2 regions of the Bacillus sp. NS1 genome follow, and region 2 is predicted to be linked to the other one. Evidence: predicted binding sites of a transcription regulator. Region 2 holds the regulator's gene; the other holds the start of a gene.
The links. Region 2 encodes NrdR, which represses ribonucleotide reductase genes. Its sites were predicted from a motif close to AACACNATATATNGTGTT; they were not measured.

Region 1 (7,310 bases), on a different contig from region 2:
GGTCTGTGTTCAGCTTTAAGACTTCAGCAAATGAGGCTGCTCCTTCAATCGAGTTCATATGGCCTCCAAAGCCGAGAGAAAGCTTATTGTGCAGACGTGATTCTCCGCCGCCAGCCAGCCGCTCGTAAAGGAAAACTTCATCTTCGCGCTTAATGACGACATAAGGAATCGGCTGCTTGAAATGCGGATCTTCTTCTGCGTCCCCCCTTCTCATTTCATGATAGCCCGCTTCGATTTGAGCCATGATTTCTGTTACTCTGCTATCTTCACTGCTCACACCCTGGAAGGTTAAGCTTTCTTTCTTAAACACGTCATCGCGCGGGGCGACCAAAATCATTTCGTCCATTTTTCCCATTGCTACTGCGTCCTCCTCATTTGAACCTTCAAGCCGAAAAGAGCAGATATTACATCTGCTCTTTTTCATCTCCAAAATAAAAGTCATCGTCTTTGAGCGGCTCAACTGTCGCCTTTTTATAACCGTTCCCCTTCATAGAGAAGAAGTCATGTGATTTTGTTTTTGTATTTAATCCATTTAAAACGATCGGATTAATATCTTCCTCTTCAAAGTATGGATCAAATCCAAGGTTCATCAGCGCTTTATTGGCATTGTAGCGGATGAATTTCTTTACATCGTGTGAGAGTCCGACTTGATCGTACAAGTCTTCTGTATACTCAAGCTCATTTTCATATAACTCATTCAGAAGGTCGATCGCAAATTCGCGAAGCTCTGCTTTTTTCTCTTCTGTCTGTTTATTGTAAATTTCCTGAGCAAGGAGACCCACATAAACGCCGTGAATCGCTTCATCACGAAGGATCAGGTTAATGATTTCACCGCTTTGCATCAGTTTTCCTTGTCCGTAGAAATATAATGGGTAATAGAAACCGCTGTAGAAAAGGAAGCTTTCCAGATAGACGGAAGCAACCATCGCCTTGAACAGTGAAATCTCGTCATCTTTTTGAATGGCTTTGTAAAGCCCGACGATGATTTGCGCTTTTTTCTGCAAATATTTATTTTGTTTCACCCATTCGAATACTTCATTAATCGTTTCAGTCGGTGCCAGGGTCATGAAAATATTAGAGTACGACTTCGCATGGACAGCGTTCTCCATCATCGCCATAAAGTTCAGCACCGCTTTCCGCTGGTGGCCTTCTACGTGTTCAGCCACGATCGGCATCCCCGTATTCCCTTGCTCTGTATCAAGAAGAGTCAGTCCGGCGAGTACCTTCATATAAGTGTCCTGCTCATTTTTTCCGAGATACTTCCATGTGAGGAGATCGCCGTTTAAAGCAATCTCTTCCGGAAGCCAGAACTGTTTCACATTTTGGTTATAGAACATTTGAGTAAAATCGTCTTCATGCTTTGACCAGTTTGCTGCGTCATAAATTTTTGTCACTATAAACTCTCCTTTAATCAAACAACACAAGAAAGGCAGCTGTCTTGCCCAGTATCTTTCGTTCTTGCATAGTAAATGGTTTTAATTCCTCTGTGATGTGCATACAGATCGATTCGGTTTAAATCACGAGTCGTCATTGTGTCTTTTAAGAACAATGTGAAGCTGATTCCCTGATCAATGTGCTGTTGGATAGTCGCGATCATATCTACAACCTTGAACATGTCCATATCGTAGGCTTCTTTATAGAAGAACCAGTTGTTAGATGCAAGCCCAGGCATTGGGTAGTACGTTTTTGAGTTGCCGTATGTTCTTTCTTCAATTCGTTCCATAATCGGCATAACAGACGCCGTGCTAGATTGAACGTATGAGATAGAGCCTGTCGGTGCAATGCATAATCTGTAGCTGTGATACATGCCGTGTTCAGCTACAAATGCTTTTAGCTTTTCCCAGTCCTCTGTCGTCGGGATATGCATGCCTTCAAACAAGTTAGCGATTTTTTCGTATTTCGGTGAGAAATCAGTTGAAACGTATTTGTCGAAGTATTCACCTGTCGCATAGGTTGATCCTTCATATTGATCAAATGTTTCGCCCTTCTCTTTTGCGATTTCCGCAGAACGCTGGATGGAGTAGAAGTTCACCATCATAAAGAACGTGTTTGCAAAGTCACGGGCTTCCGGACTTTCATACGCAATGCCGTTTTGCGCAAGGTAGCCGTGAAGGTTCATAGCGCCGAGACCGATTGATTTCATCGCTTTGTTTGCCCGTCTTACAGCAGGCGCATTGCGGATATCAGTCGTTTCAGACACGTGTGTTAAAGAGTCTGTCGCAAGCTTAACTGTCTTTTCGATTGATTTATGTTCCATGACGTTGAGAATGTTAAGCGAGCCTAGGTTGCAGGAAATATCCAAACCGATTTCATCTGCTTCATCATAGTCCGTGTATGAAGAAACCTGAGATGCCTGCAGGACTTCAGAGCAAAGGTTAGAAAATTTCACCTTGGAAATATGGTTATTCGCATGCACTTTATTCACGTTATCTTGGAACATGATGTATGGATAGCCTGATTCAGAACGAAGCATCGCCAGTTTTTCAAGCAATTTCCGAGGGTTGATTTTTTCCTTTTTCACCCGAGGGTTGTCGACAAACTTGTCGTACATTTCATTCATGTCCATCTCATCCATGTGCTGGCCGTACTCTTTATAAATCGTGTGCGGATAAAATACATAAGCCGCTTTGTCCTCTCGCGCCAACTCAACGAACTTATCCGGAATGACAACACCGATAGACAGCGTTTTGACGCGCACATCTTCATCGGCAGAAATCTTTTTCGTATCGAGAAAATCATTGATATCGCGGTGGAAAATGTTTAAGTACGCCGCACCAGATCCTTGTCTTTGTCCCATTTGGTCAGCGTAACGGAACGCGTTATCAAGAAGCTTCATCACGCCTACAACGCCTTTTGTGGCATTTTCAACATCTTTAATGGCTTCACCTTTCGCGCGAAGCTTGGACAGGTTAAGAGAAACCCCGCCGCCCAGTTTAGAAAGCTGCATGGAGATATCGATCGCTCTTGAAATGTCGTTTAAAGAATCATTGACTTCGAGCAAGAAGCAGCTTACAAGCTCACCGCGGCGTTTTCTGCCAGCGTTCAAAAATGTCGGTGTGCTCGGCTGATATTCCTGATTGATCATCAGGCGCACATATTCTTTTGCTTTTTCAGTGTCGCCGTTTGCGAAGAACAGCGCAACAATTGAGATCCGGTCCTCATAACGCTCGAGGATTTTTTTCTTGTCATTCGTTTTCAAAGCATAGTCATTATAGAATTTAAACGCACTCATGAAGGAAGGAAAACGAAACTTCTTAGCGTAAGCTGTCTTAAACACTTCTTTAATGTCTTCAAAAGAATAAAGGCTTAAGAATTCCTCTTCGTAGTATTGGTTTTCTATCAAATAATCCAGCTTCTCTTTTAAATCGTGAAAGAAAACTGTGTTTTGATTGATATAATCTACAAAATAGCTATGTACAGCCTCTTTATCCTTATCAAACTGGAATTTTCCATCTTTTTGGATCATGATTTCGTTATTTAACTGGATCCATTTTGGCACTTGATTTTGTGACAACTCTTTCTACCTCCTGAGTAAACAATTCAACGTCTTTAGATGTGCCGCTGAGTTCAAATTTGTGCAAGATCGGCACCTGATATTGTCTTGAAATGGTATCGGCGCTTTTTGCAAAGTTATCGCCCCATACTTTATTGCCGCTCGCAGCGACTCCTAATAAAAGATGGGCGTATTTTTCGAGAAATGATTGTGTTGATGCCGGTACCTGACCGAAGTTTGTCGTGTAGGTGACCAAAACAAACGGAGTGTCCAGGTGGTCAATTTCGTCCACCTTGCGTATCTGCTGAAAGCCTATTTTATTCACAAACCGCTGAACATTCCCTGTTTTCGAATCAAATATGATTTGTACCACGTTTTATCACGACCTATCAAAAAATATGAATCTCTCATCACTAACACTATATATAGTATACTATCCTCTGACAAAAACACAATATATAGATTTGTTTTTGTGAAAAATTCATATTTTGATCAAATCAGGCATATGGGCAGACTCATAAGGGCCCAAAAAAGAGAGCAGAACGAGAATCATCTCTCGTCCTACTCAGGGTGTCGTTTTTAAGCCGATGTATATCATAACATGAAAAAAAACTGCTTAGTAGTCTAGATTTTTTTTTCTTAAGCTATCACAGCATTTTTCGCTCTCTACTGTTTCTTCTATTTCAACATCCGCACCGATCTCTTCTAAAACCGCCTTCAAAGCGCTGATAATTGACGCTTCTCTGATTAATTCTTTTCCGTTCACAATGATGCTTGTTCCGTATTCATAGCAAGAATCATCTTCACAAATTTCTTCCCAATGATTCACGATCACTTTATGCTTCATTTTATTTCACCCTCTGTTTGATCTGTGTCTGTATTTAGTTTAGCGGGTAGCATCCGCTTTGTAAATTCGGATGCTTGTGAATTTTATTCAAGCTCATCATCCGAGTATTCTGTCTTCAGCTTTACCTCATTGCGGGACTCATTATACTCATAAATTTTGATATAGCCGTCCTCTACAACGCCAAAATGATTATGTTCAAGCGGGAACGAGGCTGGCTGTGGCGTTTCATAGCCTGAATTGCCGCTGTCTGTTTCAATGATGGTATCTTGATTCCCGCACGCTCCGAACAGCAAAAATACGGCTATCCACACAAGCGCAATCCTAATTCGTCTCAGTTCTTCACTTTCAAACAAGGTCGCGTCACTCCCAAATTCAGATTTTTACATGATATTCGAGTTAGTTTTGCATATGTTGATCTCATAAAAAAAGACCGTGCCTTGGCATGGTCAGCTTACTAAAATACAAAGCTTGGAATGAAAGTGGCTCAAGCTTAAAAAATGGCTGCCGGGATTCCCCCGACAGCCTCCCCATGCCTTGACATGGTATTTTTTGATCTATTCGAGTTCAAGCTGGACGTTTTTTTGCGGCGCAAACGTTGAGATCGCATGTTTATAGATAAGCTGCTGCTTACCTTCCGATTCCAGCAATACGGTAAAGTTATCAAAGCCTTTCACCTGGCCACGCAGCTGAAAGCCATTCAGCAAAAAAACAGTGACATACGTATTTTCTTTCCGGATTTGATTCAAAAACTGATCCTGAATATTAATCGGTTTCATGTTTCGTCCTCCTTGATTCTCTATATCATACAGTTTCGATTAAAGTTCGAGTTTTCCTGCTATATGTGTGAAAATTTCCTTTTTTTTCAGCTCCATATCAACGGGCGGTGTCATATCGAACCAGGTAACCTGCATTTTGTTGCGAAACCACGTCAGCTGCCGTTTCGCATACCGTCTTGAGTTCTGCTTTAGCTGATCGACGGCATCAGAAAGTGTCACAAAACCGTCAAAATATGCATATAACTCCTTATAGCCTATCGCCTGTATCGACTGACAGTCTCTCACGTTTTTGTCGTAGAGGCGTTTCACTTCGGGAAGAAGACCGGCCTCCATCATCATATCAACCCGCTGATTAATTCTTGCGTAAAGCGTGTCTCTATCCATTGTCAGTCCGATTAACACTGCATTGTACAGAAGTTCTCGTTTTTGCTCCTTCAAATGCTGTGACATCGTTTTTCCAGACGTGTGTAATATTTCCAGCGCACGAATAACTCTTCTCGTATTATTGGGATGAATCGCAGCTGCTGCCTCTGGATCTGCCGCAGCAAGTTTGGCATGAAGAAAGTCAGCGCCTTCCCGTTCAGCAGCCATTTGCAGGCTCTGTCGAAACACAGGATCGTTCGCCTCTTCCGTAAATGTATAATCGTAAAGCACAGATTGTATATAAAGCCCTGTACCGCCGACAATCATTGGAAGCTTTCCTCTTTTTGCAATCTCGCTGATTTTGTTTCTCACTAAGCCTTGATAATCGGCGGTGGAGAAGGAATCTTGGGGATCTAAAATATCAATCAGATGATGGGGTACTCCCTCCATCTCCTGTTCAGTGATTTTAGCTGTTCCAATATCCATTCCTTTATAAACCTGCATCGAATCTCCGCTGATAATTTCCGCATTCAAGGATTTAGCTAGCTGAATACTTAAATTTGTTTTCCCCACTGCCGTCGGTCCGACTAAAATGACAACGGGCTGCTTCGTATTATTCAATATATATCACTCTCTTTTATAAATCTCCCCCCATTATAGCATTCATCATGTGCAACCACCTATCCATTTTGCCCTTTTTTTGCACCGGTAAACATCCTTCTACCACCCGAGCGGCTCATTGCCGACGATTTCTCTCGTCTTTCCTTTCAGGGCATGGCGATGCGTTTTTCTTCCGTCATCTTTCGGATCATACACAACGCCTCCGTACCGGATCTTAATCGGCTCGTTATAGGCCAGATACGTCGTTTCTTCGATTTCGTGATAATGGGTGCCGTCTGCTAAGGGAATCGCAGGCCCTGAGATTCCGTAATACCGGTGAAAGTGGCCGTTTTCAAAAGAAGTGATCCCTGTAAAGTGATGTGTATGCTGATCGGTATTCGATCCATTAGCTGGCTGAGTAAATCCTTCAATGAGATGATAATGTCCCTGTTCTCTCGTTGTTTTGACGTGATAAGCATGTGCATGAGGCGGCGCTTTTGACCAGTCAGACGGATACAGGCCCAATGTGATCACATCCCTTCTTTTTCATCAAACGCCCAATCAAATCTAGGTAGGCTGAATACACTGCATCATCTACAATTTATTACAGGAGGAAAGAAAAAATGAACGAGATAGAACATTTCACTGCTGAAGACACAAGGATATTTGGAAGACCTTTCGGATTCGGAAGACCTGGATTCGGCTACGGGTTTGGAAGACCTGGATTTGGGTTTGGCCGGCCATTCGGTTTTTACGGGGGACCTTTTTTCGGCGGACTAGTTGGCGGGCTTGTAGGAAGCGCTTTATTTAACCCTTATTTTTATGGCGGATACCCCTATCCGTACGCCCCATTCCCTTACTACTATTAAACACACAAGGCCTCTTCAAAAGGGGTCTTTTTAAGTGACTGAAAATGAATCGCTTGACTCATACATAGCCATACACTAATATTTTTCTAGCTGAAGAACTTTTCTAATCTAAAATTACAGTTCAAGTGAGGAGAATGTACGATGTTGGTAGGATATATATTCCTCACGATTGCCATATGCTCGGAATCGATAGGAGCGGCCATGCTGAAAGTGTCTGACGGCTTCAAAAAGTGGAAGCCAAGCGCTTTGGTCGTGATTGGCTATTCCCTCGCCTTTTATATGCTGTCGCTGACCTTAAACCATATCCCCCTCAGCCTCTCGTATGCGACTTGGAGCGGTGTGGGCACGGTGCTGACGGCAGT
Region 2 (7,310 bases):
AAATTTGACATCTTTGTAAATGCGTTTAATCGCTTGAGCCAGCAAGTGAGCCGTACTGTGGCGCATAATTTGAAGACCTTCTTCTGAGCCTTCTGTAATGATTTCCACTGTACCGTCTTCATTGATCGGCATTCTCAAATCGATTTCTTTTCCGTTCAGTTTTCCGGCTAACGATTTTTTCTTTAATCCCGGACTGATGGATGCCGCGATATCTTCTGTTGTTGTTCCTTTCGCAAACTCCTTGACTGCTCCATCAGGAAATGTGATTTTTACCAAATCTGACATCTATGTCACTCCTTTTTTTGCATATAAAAACCCCGCCCCCTATGAAAGGGACGAGGTTGAATAAACGGAATCGTGGTTCCACCCTTTTTTCCGCATAGCCAATACTCCGGCACCTGCGGCTCTAGCTCTGTAACGGGAGTTCCCGTCAGCCATTACTGCTCCTTTATCAAGGGGTTCACAGCTGAAGTTCAAAGGCGGTAAAGTGAATGGTCCTTAGCTGGGAAGCTTGCAGCCTTGGCTTCCCTCTCTTTGAGCCGGTATCATTCCTTCATGTCCTTATCAATACGTGTGTCTTTCTTAATCTCCTATGTATTATAAATTGTTCAATCCAAAAAATCAACACGAGCGTATTTCCTTTTTTTCAAACCGACAGCCTTATATATACAGGCTGCCGGCCCTTATCCTTCCGAGTGCTTCACCGGTATTTCTGCGTCTGAAAAAGCGTGCAGCGGAAGCATTTCCACTCTCTCTTGAAATACGTTTTGAATGGTCCTTGCCATCATGTGCTCGGGCTGGTCGGTATAAAGCACCACTTCATCAGGCGCAATGGAAATCAGGGGTGCGAGCAAATGAGAATCAATGTACATAGGATGATCGCGGACAAATCGCCTGTCTATGTATTTCATCTTTTCCCGTTCCGGCACATAGCGCAGTTCCCATAATGTAAAAGAACCATCATGGACAATATGCACCTTTTTGATTCGCGGCTGTTTGGCTGTTACATAGTCTCTGAGTGTTTGAATAAAATTTTGATATTCCTGTTCCATCTTATATTCATCTATCGCCGCTTCCGTAATGTCTCTAAGCTGCTTGTAGTATTGTCCGAGTCGGAAGGTCTGAAAAGAACGAATGGAAAATAAGCCTTCCTCTAAACAGATCGTTTGGAGTTCATCCAAAATAGATTGTTTTCGCGAAAGCTTTAGCGGCTCAAACGGAAGATCGTCCGCTTCTCCTTCAATAATACTGTGTGCGAGCTGCAGGATTTGCTGCTGTTCATCCTGGTCCGTGAAGCAGTATGTTCCCTCAATCAATGACAGCATATGTTCGTCTTCTTTGCATTCTAAAAAAAATTTGACCAGAATCGGCTCCATAAAACGCTGAATAGAGAAAGCCGGCTTCGCTTTTTCAATCCCGATTTTTCGTATGCCTTCACGGACAATAATATTGTTCCGATCGTCCGAATGCTGAATGAGATGTAAAAAAGCGGCTGCATCATGGTCATCTTCAAAGATTATTTCAAGCATGTTTGTCCCCCCTTACGGCATCTGTTACAAGTATATGGGGGATGTTTTTAAAATAGACGTAAAGGTCATTGGCAAATCTTAATTTGATTCCTGGAACAAGTTTTGCATTTTCTTTCTGAAGATAAACGGCAGCGAGATAAACACGATATACAATACGAGCACCATAAAGAAAGCGGGCAGATTTCCAGCCAAAAAGCTCGCCCCCAGCACATTAAGCGCAATGGTCCCAGGGATGATTCCCGCGGCCGTCGCCGCAAAATACGGCAGCGCTTTGACATTGGAAAGACCTGCCGCATAACTGACGAAATCAAAATTAATCGGCAGGATCCTCAGAAGAAAGATATAAAAAAATCCGTTATCCTCCATTTGCTTCTGAATGGCTTCCAGCTTCTCGTAATGGCCGTTCTTTTTCGCCGCAAACAAACCGGCCGCAAAAAACGATACAGCTGAGGCGCACATCGAACCGAATAACGTATAAAGCGTGCCGAGAAGCGGGCCAAACGCAAGTCCGCCCGCTATAGAAATAACAGAAACGGGAAATAAAACAAGAGGTCTGACGATGGATATCCCGATAAACATCAGCGGTGCAAAGACCCCGAACGATAATACCCAAACCCTGATCTCTTTCGGTGATAGATTCAAATACCTTTTATTTCCCCAAAAGATTAAACCTGCAACGGCCAGCACTGTCAGCCATTTAAGAGCGGTTTTTCGTTTCATACACTCAGTTCCTTCCCCTTTGAACCGCAGCGATTACGGATGGCGGCGGTTTTCTCCGTCAAGACGGATTGGAGCAGCCAAATATAATATCCGCTCCATCAGTCTTGCCGCTTTTACTTCTTCCTTTTCTCCTCTTTGCGAATACGTAAAATGATGCTTTAGCTCATCAGGTGAAAAATTAGAAGAAAAGAACGTCGGCAGCTGCTGGGACATTCTGTGCTGAAGCACCGTTCCGATGACTTCATCCCTTACCCAGCTCGTCATTGATTCCGCTCCGATGTCATCAAGCATTAATACAGGTGTTGTTTTAACCATATTGAGCTTCTCTTCCAATGAATGGTCTTGAAGCGAATTCTTGAGCTCTCTCACAAATTCGGGCACATATACGATCATGGAGGAATACTCTTTTTCAGCCAGTTCATTGGCAATCGCAGCAAGCATAAACGTTTTTCCTACCCCGAATTTCCCGTATAAATACAGTCCTTTCCCTTTTCCCGTCTCATTATAGCTTTTCAGAAAATCCGTAACATGCTGGAACATCGCGAGCCTGCTCGGATCACTGATATCAACCTGCTGGAATGTCGCGCCGAGAAGGTCCTGCTGGATATACATGCTTTTCATAAGAGATTTTTGTTTTTTCTGCTGGTCTAGCTTCCGTTTGACAGGACATTCATAGTACTCGATATCTATAGAACGGCCATTGACAACAAGCTTCGGATGGTAGCCCTCCAACAGATTGTTGCAATCTTCATCTTCTGAACAATAGGAGCACTTCTTGCTTTGTCCGATATATTCATAAAGCTTATTTAAGCTCTTTTCGATCATTTTTTGATCAACCATTTCTTCGTTTTCCTTCAAAAATGCCTGAACATCTTGATCCTTCATGACTTTTTCCTTCATTTGTTCAAGACGTTTTTGGAAATCCGGTCTGCCGGTTACGCCTTGCAGGGAACGGCCGATTGGTTCCATCTATTACTTCACCCCGCATCTCTGTCTTTAATAGGCAGAGTATTTTTTCAGTTTTTCCATTTCTTCCATCATCTTTTTCTTCTGTTCTTCCAAATCCTGCGGTTGCAGCTTCTGCTGTCCGGACTCTGACTCGGACGCTGGCTGCTTTTCTTTCATCCAGTCAGGAAGTTTTTCTTCGCGAATCACTTTTTGGTTTCGTTTCGAAGGCTGATTTGCTTTTCCTTCAGCCCATTCAAGGTATTGGCGGTTTTCTTCTATCGCAAGCTTCATCGCTTCTCTGACCGTTTTTACCTTTTTGCGCGCCCAATGCGACGCGATTTTTTGGATATAGTTTTTCGACAGCTTCATGTCGGTTTTCAGCATGACGTAATAAATTAACACATTTGTAACGCCGGGCTCGAGCTTCTGTTCAAACATAATTTCTTCTATGATTTTCAGATCAGCTTTTGACGGCTCTGTTCCGTCGGCAATGTCCTGGAGAAGCTTCTTCGGAGAAATCGTCTCAAGCAATGCAATCAGCTTTCCGTCCAGTGATTCCCCTTCCGCCGGTTTTTCGCCTTCACGCAGATGCACCGGCTGTGTTTTTTCCACTAAGTCAGGCAGCTGGCCGTTTCTTTCGATTTGATACCAGTCACTGGCCGCTTTTCGTAAAGCCTCCGTTGTAATGACGTCACGCTCATCAATCGCGCTCATCACGACATTTTGCATCTGCAAAGGATCTATGCCGTAAAGATAAGAAAGCTTTTTGATTGTGTCCCGCACCTGCTGGGTCATCGCTTTTCTCGGAATCATCGTCTCAGATAGACCCGCTAAAAATAAATCAAAATCAAACACATCCTCTGTTATGGTGTAGGACGGAGCCTGTCCGACAGAAGTATACTCTGCACCCTGCGCAAGTCTCACCGTTTCCTCCATATCAGATGTGAGCTTCCATTCACTCGGCTGCAGCGATTCAAACGCATGATTAAACGGCCGCGTAATGTCCTTCGCATCTTCTGAAATGGCCGGGTGCGTGAAAAATTGTTTCAATTGCTGATATTTTGTTTTTCCGACTCTATTGTACAGAAAAACATTCAGCATTCCATCTTCAAAAAAATCATTTGGCCTGAGCGGCGGAAGGAGTTCATATATAAAGAGGCGCTCCTGCCGCTCGGATTCCTTCATATATACTTTCAGCAATCCGATGCCTTCGAGCTTCCCCTGTTCCTGATGGATCGTTTTTAAGTTGGACTGTGTCATCCCCATCAGCTGTCTATGTGTGGACTCTCCGCCCCACAAACGGTTTTGTTCAAGCTCTCCCCATAATGTCATATAAAGAGAGAATGCAACAGGGCCGATTAAGGGCTGATACAGTTGTGTGATAATTTGTCTGTCTATATCCTGCAGCATCGATCTGCTTTTGACCACATACGGATCTACAGGCAGTACATCTTTCCAATAGTCAGCCATACATTCTCAAACCTTCCGAATTTGTTTCTACCTTTCATTTTACACCGTTTCTCATATCTATCAAATGCCAATTTTGCACATGAGAAAAGAGCTAGAAGAATCCTCTTAGCTCTTTTAACGCTCTTTCTTTATTAAGTCTTTTAATTCGTCGATAAAGACGTTTATATCTTTAAACTGCCGATAGACTGACGCGAACCGCACATATGCGACTTCATCAATCTTGGCCAGCCGGTCCATCACCATTTCTCCGACAAGCTCGCTTTTCACCTCAGAGCAGCCTTGATTGCGAAGTTCTTTTTCAATATCAAAGCACATGTCTTCAAGCATTTTGAGTGAAACAGGTCTTTTTTCGCATGCTTTTATGAGGCCGCGCAGCATTTTTTCTCGGCTGAATTCCTCACGCACACCTTCTTTTTTTACGACGATGAGCGGGGTTTCCTCCACTTTCTCAAAGGTCGTAAACCGGTAGTGGCAGGATTCACATTCGCGTCTTCGGCGAATCGATTTTCCGTCATCCACAGGCCGTGAATCAAGGACTCGCGTTCCATTATGCTGGCATGAAGGACATTTCAATAAAATCAGCTCCCAACTATTTCGTTCCCTGCAATGTATTTTCGGCAGCCTCCGCCTTTTTAAAATAGATGTGACAGCATCTGTCGGGAGAGCCGTTGTGTAAAACTGTATCTACAGCATCAGGTGGTTTGTGAAAATCTCTTTCTTATTTTACAAAAAAAATGAAAAAAGAAAAAGCTGACTGCCTTTGTTTCCCTTTGTTTCTTTATAAAAATAAAAGGAGCATAAGCTAAAAAGCGCATAATGGCTTTTAGCTTCAGCTCCCTTTGTGTTCGTATTAACTATAGTACTTTCGCTTGCGCCTGTTTAATTTGCACAGGCCCCATTCCTCTTGGTATTTCAATGTTTTCTCTTGTATCAGCATGTAATGCCTCTGCGATATAGTCAGCAGCAACATTAGGATCTAAGTCTCCACAAGTATAAACATCAATGCTCGCATATCCGTGCTCAGGAAAACTGTGAATTGTTAAGTGTGATTCAGAAATAATCACAACTCCACTTACGCCTTGCGGTGCAAATTTGTGAAATGCAACCTCGCGCACCTCAGCACCTGATTTTAGAGCAGCATTTACAAACGTTTTTTCAATAAAATCCATGTCATTCAGCTTATCAAAATCGCATCCCCATAGCTCGGAGATAACGTGACGCCCCATTGTTTCCATAGTCATGGACCCCCCTTAACAAGAATTAAAAAGTGAAATTCCAACAACTGGGTCGGCCATTTACCACGGGGGAAAGTTAGTCCGGAGAGGTCCTAACCCTTTAAGTAATTCCGAAACAGTCTCAAGCAAGAAGTTCACGAAAAATAGTATACTGTGTTTAAGTCTAATTTGCAAGGTGCGTTTTTTCAGAAATATGCTGTTAAGGGTTTTTTCTTCAAAAAGCGTCCATGACCTTATTTTATACAGCAGACGGATGTTTCATTCGTACCGCTACATGGCGGATCAGATCAACGACTCTGCATGAGTAGCCCCATTCGTTGTCATACCATGCGAGCACCTTTACTTTTCTGTCTTCCATTACCATTGTCGTTAGCCCGTCAATGACTGCTGAATGCGGATTTGTATTATAGTCAGTCGAAACGAGCGGTTCATCTGAATAATCAAGAACGCCGTACATTGAAGTTTTGGCAGCCCGTTTAAATGCCTCGTTTACCTCTTCAGCCGTTACATCTGTTTTCAGATCGACAACGAGATCAACCAGTGAGACGTTCGGAACAGGGACACGCAAGGCAAGGCCGTGAAGCTTTCCTTTCAGATGCGGCAGCACGAGCGAAAGCGCCTTTGCCGCTCCTGTTGTCGTCGGAATGATGGATTCACCGCATGCCCGTGCCCGGCGCAAATCTTTGTGAGGATTATCAATGTTTTTCTGGTCATTCGTATATGCGTGAACTGTGGTCATCAGCCCGCTCTCAATGCCAAATTGTTCATCCAGCACTTTTACAACAGGCGCAAGGCAGTTAGTCGTGCATGATGCATTTGAAATAATGACATGACGGTCGGCGTCGAATTGGTCCTCATTTACTCCCATCACAATGGTAACGTCTTCATTTTTTCCCGGAGCAGTCAGAATGACTTTTTTCGCACCCGCTTCAATATGACCCATCGCTTTATCTTTTGAATTAAACTTCCCTGTGGCTTCAACGACAATGTCAATATCATATTCCCGCCAAGGCAGCTGTTTGGGATCACGGCTGTTTAACAAAAGCACTTTCTTTCCATTCACGATCAGGCTGTCTTCACCAGCCACAACCTCTTTGTCGTACCTGCCGTGATTTGTGTCATACTTTATTAAATGAGCCAGCGTTTCTGCAGAATAACTGGCGTTAATGGCCACTACTTGAATTTGATCGTCTAACATTGCTTTTCTAAAAACCATTCTTCCGATTCTTCCAAACCCGTTGATCGCTACTTTTACCTTCATGTTGGACACCCCTTATCAATTATGCCATTCTAATTTGTTGTCATCTGTAATTAGTATAACACATTAAATCGAATTCGCCAGTACATATTGATAAAAATCAACGATTACAACGCTAATTTATGATGCATTATATGTTTTCTTGCACAC

Region 1: the regulator NrdR is predicted to act here: its motif matches at 3,909-3,926, upstream of nrdI (class Ib ribonucleoside-diphosphate reductase assembly flavoprotein NrdI).

Annotation. Positions count from the first base shown of each region.
Region 1 covers NZ_JBZAZF010000002.1:898,457-905,766, reverse strand. Annotated here, with positions in the region: gene AC4CV5_RS09865 (hypothetical protein) at 1-355, opposite strand, end outside; gene nrdF (class 1b ribonucleoside-diphosphate reductase subunit beta) at 405-1,394, opposite strand; gene nrdE (class 1b ribonucleoside-diphosphate reductase subunit alpha) at 1,412-3,514, opposite strand; gene nrdI (class Ib ribonucleoside-diphosphate reductase assembly flavoprotein NrdI) at 3,474-3,866, opposite strand; gene AC4CV5_RS09845 (hypothetical protein) at 4,110-4,340, opposite strand; gene AC4CV5_RS09840 (YmzC family protein) at 4,424-4,693, opposite strand; gene hfq (RNA chaperone Hfq) at 4,895-5,116, opposite strand; gene miaA (tRNA (adenosine(37)-N6)-dimethylallyltransferase MiaA) at 5,156-6,100, opposite strand; gene AC4CV5_RS09825 (YmaF family protein) at 6,200-6,613, opposite strand; gene AC4CV5_RS09820 (inner spore coat protein YmaG) at 6,703-6,948, shown strand; gene ebrA (multidrug efflux SMR transporter subunit EbrA) at 7,090-7,310, shown strand, end outside.
Region 2 covers NZ_JBZAZF010000003.1:193,832-201,141, reverse strand. Annotated here, with positions in the region: gene thrS (threonine--tRNA ligase) at 1-285, opposite strand, end outside; gene ytxC (putative sporulation protein YtxC) at 684-1,529, opposite strand; gene AC4CV5_RS11430 (TVP38/TMEM64 family protein) at 1,608-2,249, opposite strand; gene dnaI (primosomal protein DnaI) at 2,283-3,218, opposite strand; gene dnaB (replicative helicase loading/DNA remodeling protein DnaB) at 3,246-4,667, opposite strand; gene nrdR (transcriptional regulator NrdR) at 4,782-5,240, opposite strand; gene speD (adenosylmethionine decarboxylase) at 5,522-5,902, opposite strand; gene AC4CV5_RS11405 (glyceraldehyde-3-phosphate dehydrogenase) at 6,141-7,163, opposite strand.